2 regions of the Pseudomonas cannabina genome follow, and region 1 is predicted to be linked to the other one. Evidence: riboswitches for the same ligand, from Rfam matches in the RefSeq annotation. Region 1 holds a riboswitch; the other holds the start of a gene.
What was found. A riboswitch is a leader RNA that binds a small molecule or an ion and turns the genes downstream of it on or off. The one in region 1 is predicted to bind cobalamin.
Positions count from the first base shown of each region.

Region 2: it holds a riboswitch for cobalamin, as region 1 does, so the genes downstream of both, cobO (cob(I)yrinic acid a,c-diamide adenosyltransferase) here and cobW (cobalamin biosynthesis protein CobW) in region 1, are expected to answer to the same signal.

Region 1 covers NZ_FNKU01000001.1:1,484,879-1,489,273, forward strand. Annotated here, with positions in the region: gene cobM (precorrin-4 C(11)-methyltransferase) at 1-157, opposite strand, end outside; gene BLT55_RS07040 (cobalamin biosynthesis protein) at 193-642, opposite strand; gene BLT55_RS07045 (CbtA family protein) at 620-1,357, opposite strand; gene BLT55_RS07050 (CbtB domain-containing protein) at 1,368-1,553, opposite strand; cobalamin riboswitch at 1,650-1,862, opposite strand; cobalamin riboswitch at 1,921-2,143, shown strand; gene cobW (cobalamin biosynthesis protein CobW) at 2,258-3,322, shown strand; gene cobN (cobaltochelatase subunit CobN) at 3,326-4,395, shown strand, end outside.
Region 2 covers NZ_FNKU01000001.1:3,009,962-3,014,356, forward strand. Annotated here, with positions in the region: gene BLT55_RS14160 (cobyrinic acid a,c-diamide synthase CobB) at 1-1,276, opposite strand, end outside; gene cobO (cob(I)yrinic acid a,c-diamide adenosyltransferase) at 1,315-1,926, opposite strand; cobalamin riboswitch at 2,018-2,231, opposite strand; gene BLT55_RS14170 (PQQ-dependent sugar dehydrogenase) at 2,354-3,682, shown strand; gene BLT55_RS14180 (C40 family peptidase) at 4,173-4,395, opposite strand, start outside.

The DNA of each region.
Region 1 (4,395 bases):
TGTTGGTCACCTGGATCGCCTGATTGCCTTCCAGCACGGCCAGTGGCACCAGTGAGCCGGCATAAATGATCACCGGACAGCTGCGGATCAGACGCTGGCCCTTGACGGTGATCAATTCGGGATCGCCGGGGCCTGCGCCGATGAAATAGACGGTCAAAGAATTCTCCGGAAATGAATGCGCGAGGGCTGCAATTATCCGCCTGTAACCGGGCAGGTTGCCAAGGCAAATGTCACCTGCGCGCTTTTTTGCCGTTCGATCACCAGTCGCGCCGTGCCATCGCCCAATTGCGCGGCCAGTGCCAGTGCCGAACCTTCGGCAACACCATGACAACCCGTCGTCTGAAAGACCTGAGCGGAGCGGTGCGTCAGATGCAGCTCCCACGCCACCAGTTGCGCTGCGTTGAAAAACACCAGCGGTACTGACAGTTGCGCGGCCAGTTCGATGAGGCCCGGCTCCTGATCCTTCAAGTCGATCGATGCCAGCGCGCTGATGCTGTCGATCTCCAGATCAATCGCGTGAAGATTGTTCTCGATCAACTCGCGTAAGGTCGCCGCCGAACAGCCGCGCCGACAGCCCAGCCCGACCACCAGCGGCGCGCCGGGTTGAACGGCCGGTGGATCAGGCCTGATGCTGGTCGGCATCATGTGCGTGTGCAGTGTTCAACTGAGCATCGCCTCTGCGGAACAGCCAGGCGCTGATCAGGCCCATCGCAACCCAGAACAGTGCGTTGGTCAGCAGCGAAGCGACCATGAACTGCGATTCCAGCGACTCAGGTGCAAGGCTTTCATGAACCAGCGGTTGCGGCGCGCCAATCACGTGTGGCACGACCATAATCGCCAGCCCCAGTGCTTTCAGCAGGCGGTTCTGACCAAACACCAGCAAGGCCAGCCCGACCGCTGTAGATGCGGCAGTGCCGATCCACCATGCCTGACGCTGACTCAACTCCGCAGCAGCGGTACCCGGCAGTTCTGGCGGCAGACCCAGGGTCGGTGCCAGCACGAACACGGCAAAACCGGCCAGTCCCCACCACGCGCCCTGCGCAGTGCGGTCCGGTGAGCGCAGGGTGTAAAGCCCGGCCAGCATCAGCGCAAAACCGACGGCGACCACCAGATTGCCACCGGTGGTGGACAGCACGCGCTGCCAGCCGTCTTCGGGCTCCCAAGCCGCTTCGTCATGCGCATGGCTGTGTTCAGCCACGGCACCCTCGGCATGCTCGTGCAACTGTTCGGCTGAAGCATTTTCATAGGTTTCAGCCTGCTGGATCAGCGGGACGACCCACAGGCTTTGCAGCAGTGTCAGCAGCAGGGCTGCAAGCAGGCCGGTGAAACCGGCTGTCTGGGCGATTCGCTTGAACATTGTATTGTCCTCAATGGCAAGGGAATGCGGCGCTGTGACGGGTGTCGTGTGCCGCATTGTGCACGGCGGCAATGTGCGAGAACCCGGCGAAATAGACCAGACACGCACCCAGCACGGCGGCGCTGATCGCGGCGGTCAGTCGTTGGGTCTGGGTGGCGCTGGTGACGGCCGTCTGGCTGCTGCTGATGGTGGACATGGCGTTCCCTCTTGAGTAGTGGCAAGTGGGCCATGCGCACGCGAACCCACTGACGAACGTCAGAGGTTTCGACTGCGCCCGCCCACCGCGGGTGTGTCATTGAAAAAATATCGGGCCGGTCTCCGGGCTCGCGAGGGGCTTGAACAGTGGTGTGTTCAGGCCTGCAAGGTCACCTTCCCATGCCGTGGCACAGTGGATCAGACCTTCTCTCGCTTACCGTTGCGGGGGCAGCACCGGACTTGCTCAAAGCTTGAGCGCACCGGTTTCCCGTTTCACCCCGTGAGGGGCACCCGAAATCAGGCGCACAGGAGAGCATGGGCGACTGGGCATCGTCAATCTGAACGATTGACCTGTCTGCGGTCACTGCGTAGCCTTGCCGGCTCGAGGTTCTCCATTCGTAAAACGTTACATATGGAGCTAAGACGGGAATGCGGTACATGCCGCAGCTGCCCCCGCAACTGTAAACGGTCATGTTCATTGCACAGCCACTGCTGCGGCGGGAAGGCGCGATGAATGTGTGTCGGCGAGGTGTTCAACGCCCGCCACACGCTGCCGTGAGCCAGGAGACCTGCCTCGAACCGGGCTGACTGAAAAGCCTGCGAATTCCCACTACAACCGGGCGGGGTGATCCGGTGGCGATCCGAACCCTGTGCCTGCACGCGGTTCCCGTCCTGTTTGCCCGCCGCATTGCCAAAGGGCACCTGATGAAAACACTGGCCAAGCTTCCCGTTACCATCGTCACCGGCTTTCTCGGCTCGGGCAAGACCACGCTGCTGCGGCACATGCTCGACAACGCCGAAGGGCGGCGCATCGCGGTGATCGTCAACGAATTCGGCGAGTTGGGCATCGACGGTGAAATCCTCAAGCAATGCACCATCGGCTGCACCGAAGAAGAAGCCAGCGGCCGCGTGTACGAACTGGCCAACGGCTGCCTGTGCTGCACCGTACAGGAAGAGTTCTTTCCGGTGATGCGTGAACTGGTCGCCCGTCGTGGCGATCTGGACCACATCCTGATCGAAACCTCGGGGCTGGCCCTGCCCAAGCCGCTGGTGCAAGCCTTCCAGTGGCCGGAAATCCGCAACGCCTGCACCGTCGACGCCGTCATCACCGTGGTCGACAGCCCGGCCGTATTGGCCGGTACTTTCGCTGCGTTCCCGGATCAGGTCGATGCACAGCGCAAACTGGACCCTAATCTGGACCATGAATCGCCGCTGCACGAGCTGTTTGCCGATCAACTGGCCAGCGCCGATCTGGTGATCCTCAACAAAGCCGACATGATCGACGCTGAGGGGCTGGCCGCAGTGCGTGCCGAAGTGGCCGAAGAGTTGCCGCCAGCCGTCAAAGTGGTCGAAGCCAGCAGCGGCCGCTTGCCGATCAGCGTCCTGCTGGGCGTTGGTGCCGAATCCGAGCTGCACATCGACGCCCGCAAGACTCATCACGATCATCATGAAGGCGACGATGCTGATGACCATGATCACGACGCGTTCGATTCGATTTCCCTGACACTGCCTCAGGCCGATGAAAAAGTGCTGCTCGATGCGCTGAATCAATTAGTCGTGCAACACGGCATTCTGCGCGTGAAAGGCTTTGCTGCGATTCCGGGCAAACCGATGCGCCTGCTGATTCAAGGCGTGGGCACGCGTTTCGACAAGCATTTTGACCGCGCCTGGCGTGCCGATGAAGTGCGTGCCACGCATCTGGTGCTGATTGGCCAGGAGTTGGACGCCGTGGCACTGCAAACTCAGCTCAACGCTGCGATTGCCGGCTGACCCATGCATTTACTGAGAACCCAGCCCGGCGGTTTTGTACCGGACGATAACATCGCCGACCTGGGACAGACGCCCGCCGAGCTGGTGATTCTCTGCAGTGGCGATTCGAGCCTGGCGCTGCTGGCCGAAGCTGCTCAGCAGCTGCCCGAGGATTACCCCAGCCTGCGTCTGGCCAACCCGATGCAGGTGCAGAATCACGCCTCGGTCGATCTGTATGTCGATGAGGTGCTGCGCCATGCCAAAGTCATTCTGATTTCCCTGCACGGCGGCATTGGCTACTGGCGCTACGGCGTCGAGCGCTTGATGGAGCTGGCCGCGCGTGGCGTACAGGTCATTCTGGTGCCGGGTGATGACCGCCCGGACCCGGAGCTGAGTGACCTGAGCACTGTGCCGGCCACCGAGCGCGACCGGCTCTGGCAATTCCTGCGTCAGGGCGGTTTGCAGAACGCACTGGATTTGTATCGCTGCATGGCCAGTCAGTGGCTGGGCCGTGATTATCCGTGGGCCGAACCCCGGCCGTTGCCGCGCACCGCGGTTTATCACCCGCAACGAGCCACGGCCAGCTTGCCGGATTGGCAGGCCGACTGGCACGCGGAACAGCCGGTGGTCGCGCTGCTGTTCTATCGCTCGCACCTGCAGGCCGCCAACACCGGTTTCATCGACGAATTCTGTACTCGCTTACAGGCGCAGGGCATCAACCCGCTGCCCATCGCAGTCGCCAGTCTCAAGGAGCCCGCCTGCTTTGTTCAGGTGGAAAACTGGCTGGATGAAGCCGATGCCGAGCTGATCCTCAACACCACCGGTTTCGCCCAGTCGAGCCCGGAAGCGCCGCATTTGCGGCCGTTTCGGCGCAATGTGCCGGTGATTCAGGCGATCTGTGCCCAAGACAACGAACCCGCGTGGGAGGCCAGCGAGCAGGGCCTCGGCGCGCGTGATCTGGCGATGCACATTGCCTTGCCGGAACTGGACGGGCGGATTATCAGCCGACCGATCAGCTTCAAGGATCTGGCCTGGCGTAGCGAACGCAGCCAGTCGGACGTGGTGTGCTACCGCGCCCAGCCGGACCGCATGGA
Region 2 (4,395 bases), 1.5 Mb from region 1:
CGATCGCCTGCGGGCAGGACGGGAAATAGAAATGCACGTAGGAAGCGGTCAGGCGTCCGAGGCGATACACCGCCTCCGCGCCGCGCCCGCCATTGGGGCTGACGCCACGGGCAATCGGTTGCAGCTCGGTGCTGGTCAGCGAATGGTGATAGGTGTGCCCGTGCAGCGTGCCTTCGGGCAGTTCGACCGCTTGCAGCGCCAGCGCTGCCAGACGCTTCTGCATCACCGCTTCACCGGCCAGCAACCCGACCAGCTCGGCGCGTACGCCGTCCACGTCGGTCAGGGCATTGAGCAGGTAAAGCATGCCGCCGCACTCGGCGAGGATCGGTTTGCTGGCGATATGGTGCGCCCTGATCGAGGCCTGCATCGTCAGGTTGGCCGCCAGCGCGACGTGATGCAGCTCCGGGTAGCCGCCCGGCAGGTACAGGCTGTCGGCTTCAGGAAGCTCGCTGTCATGGATCGGCGAGAAAAAGCTCAGCTCGGCCCCCATGTTGCGCAACAGCTCGAGGCTCGCGCCATAGAGAAAAGCGAAGGCTTCGTCACGCGCTACGGCAATGCGCACGCCACGGAGCAGCGGCTCGACCTGAACCGGGTCGGGTGCCGTGAACGTCACGGCAGGCGGCAATGTCACTTCACAGGTGCTGGTCAGCGCCGCGGCAGCCATGTCCAGACGCAGGTCGAGGTCATTCAGCTCGCTGGCCTGTACCAGCCCGAGATGGCGGCTGGGCAACTCGAAACCGACTTCCCGTGACAACGCGCCGTACCAGCGCAGGCCCTCGGTCAGGCTGTTTTCCAGCAGTTGCGCGTGGCGTACCGTGCCGACGCGGTTGGCCAGGACCCCGGCGAACGGCAAGTCCGGCTGATAGCGCGCCAGCCCCAGCGCCAAAGCGCCAAAGGTTTGCGCCATGGCCGTGCCGTCGATCACGCCGAGCACCGGCACGCCGAAGTGCCGCGCGAGATCGGCACTGGACGGTGTGCCGTCGAACAGGCCCATGACGCCTTCGATCAGGATCAGATCCGCTTCGTCGGCCGCTTCCCAAAGCAGGCGCCGACTTTCATCAGCGCCAACCATCCACATGTCCAGTTGGTAAACCGGCGCGCCGCTGGCCCGCTCGAGAATCATCGGATCGAGAAAATCCGGCCCGCACTTGAACACCCGAACCTTGCGGCCCTGATTGCGATGCAGGCGTGCCAGTGCGGCAGTCACCGTGGTTTTGCCTTGCCCGGAGGCTGGCGCGGCGATCAATACCGCCGGACAGTGGCGCGGGGCTCTCATTGGCGGGCTCTCATTGCAGTGCTCTCATGACGAATGACTCACAGCTCGATACCTTTTTGCGCGCGGATACCGGACTGGAACGCATGCTTGACCACGCCGATCTCTGAAACAGTGTCGGCCAGGTCGATCAGTTCAGGCTTGGCACCACGGCCGGTGACCAACACGTGTTGCATCGGCGGACGTGCCTGCAAGTCGGTCAACACCTGTTCCAGGTCGAGGTAGCCATGCTTGAGGGCGATGTTCAATTCGTCGAGCACCACCAGACCGATGCTCGGGTCGCGGAGCATTTCCTGCGACACGGTCCAGGCGGCTTCGGCGGCGGCGATGTCGCGCTGGCGGTCCTGGGTCTCCCAGGTGAAGCCCTCGCCCATCACGTGATAACGCACTTGCTCGGGGAAGCGCCGAAAGAACATTTCTTCCCCGGTGCTGTTGCGGCCTTTGATGAACTGCACCACACCGCACTGCATGTCGTGACCCATGGCCCTGGCGAGCATGCCGAAAGCGGAGCTGCTCTTGCCTTTGCCGTTGCCGGTCAAGACCAGCAGCAGGCCGCACTCGTTGGGCGAACTGGCAATGCGCTCGTCCATCACGGCCTTTTTGCGCTGCATGCGCGCCAGATGACGTTCGTCGCGTTCGGGGGATTCGTTCATGTCGGCTCTCCGCTCGGGGCAGGCGAAAGCACACGGAAGGACAGCACTGGACAGCACGGCAACGGCCTGCACAGAACATCACCCTCTGTGATGCCATTGACTGATTCAGGCCGGTCTCCGGGCTCATGAGCGGGTTACCCCGGCTGTGCGCCTTCCCGTGTCGAAACACAGTGGCACGATGCACAGCCTTGACTCATTTACCGTTGCGGGGGCAGCGCCGGGATCGGATCGGTCGATCCACACCGGCTTCCCTGTTTCACTCTGCCAATCGAGGATTGCAGAGCACCTGAAACAAGCCGCGAAGGGTAGAGGGTTGGGCCGGGAGCGTCAATCGACAGCGCAGGCGTTATGGAACGCGATTGAACCTCGGCGGATCAGCACGCCTCTATCAGTTACAGGACTACGCCTTTGTTTATGGAGATCCAACATGTTCAAACTCAGACCCCACTACGCAGTGCTGCTTCTGGTTGCCGGCGGCCTTGCAGCCTGTGGCGAGTCGTCCAGACTGCAAGTCTCGGACGGAACAGGCCCCTCGCCCCACCTGCCGGAGCCCAACAAGACGTTGATCCCGACCGTCAATATCGCGCCTGCCATCGGCTGGGAAAAAGGCGCCAGACCGGTGGCCGCACCTGGCACCCAAGTGGCTGCCTTCGCTGAAGGCCTGGACCATCCGCGCTGGCTGTACGTGCTGCCCAACGGCGATGTGCTGGTGGCGGAAACCAACTCGCCCGCCAAGCCGGATGACTCCAAGGGCATTCGCGGCTGGGTCATGGAAAAAGTCATGGGCCGAGCGGGCGCTGGCGTACCAAGCGCCAACCGCATTACGTTGCTGCGCGATGTCGACAAGGACGGCGTCGCGGAAACCCGCACCGTGTTCCTGCAGAACCTCAATTCGCCGTTCGGCATGACCCTGGTGGGCAACAAGCTGTATGTCGCTGATACCGACCGCCTGATCAGCTTCCCGTATGAAGCGGGCCAGACGTCGATCAGCGCACAGCCCACCAAAGTGGTCGACCTGCCGGGCGGCACGCTCAATCACCACTGGACCAAGAACGTCATCGCCAGCAAGGACGGCAGCAAGCTGTACGTGACCGTCGGCTCGAACAGCAACGTGGCCGAGAACGGCATGGACAAGGAAGAAGGTCGCGCAGCGATCTGGGAAGTGGACGCCGCCACCGGCAAGCACCGCATCTTCGCGTCGGGCCTGCGCAACCCCAACGGCATGGATTGGGAGCCAAAAACCGGCAAGCTGTGGACGGCCGTCAACGAACGCGACGAGATCGGTAGCGATCTGGTGCCTGACTACGTAACGTCGGTGCAGGATGGCGCTTTCTATGGCTGGCCTTACAGCTATTACGGCCAGCATGTCGACCAGCGTGTGACACCGCAAAACCCGGAACTGGTCGCCAAGGCAATCGCCCCGGATTATGCCGTCGGCCCGCACACGGCCTCACTGGGCCTGGTGTTCGCGGATGGCAAAACATTGGCCGCGCTGTTCAACGAAGGTCTGTTCGTCGGCCAGCACGGCTCATGGAACCGCAAACCGCACAGCGGCTATAAAGTGGTGTTCATCCCGTTCAGCGGTGGCAAACCCAACGGTGCGCCCGTCGACGTGCTGACCGGCTTTCTCAACAAAGACGAAAAAACCATGGGCCGCCCGGTCGGTGTGGTCAACGATCAGCATGGCGGCTTGCTGGTGGCGGATGACGTCGGCAACAAGATCTGGCGCGTGACATCGGCCAAGGCTGCGCAATAACGCCTCAGCGCTCTTCGGTCACACAAGTCTTGATTATCGTGCCTGCGCTCTGCGTAGGCATGCCGTTCTGGACGCTCTGCGTCCGACCTTGAGTGTGCGTCACACAGCGGTTCTGCGATATCAGTGCTGTTTGCTTACGGCTCAAGTCACCTTTTCGCCCCTCGGCGACCTACTTTGATGGGGCCAAAGTAGGCAAAACCCCTTGCTCCGTTTCCGGCCCGACTTCGTCGGGTTCCTTCGCCCTGACACTGATCCGGGGGCAGCTGCAATGGGCCATCCTTGGCCCGGTGCAGCTTGCTCGGCGTCCTGCCTCGCATCCCCCGGATCAGTGTCAGGGCTCAGCCGTCACTTACGTCGCACTCTGCGTCGTCAGTGCCATTGCGATAAAAAAGCGCTTTCTTTCAACTATCGTGCGACGCTCTGCGTCGGCATGCCGTACTGGACGCTCCGCGTCCGATCTTGAGCAGGACCAAGCTGGTCAGCGGGGGCGCTAAGGCCGAATCTGCGCCAGGCTCGCAGGCTGGATCACGCGCTTGGCGTTGAGGTAGGCGCGCTGCCAGTAAGGCTTGTCGAGGCTGTCGAGCTTGACCGTGCCACCGGTGGCCGGCGCATGCACAAAGCGGCCTTCGCCGACATAGATTCCCGCGTGAGACACCTGCGAACCACCCGAGGTGGCGAAGAACACCAGATCACCTGACTGCAACTGCTCACGA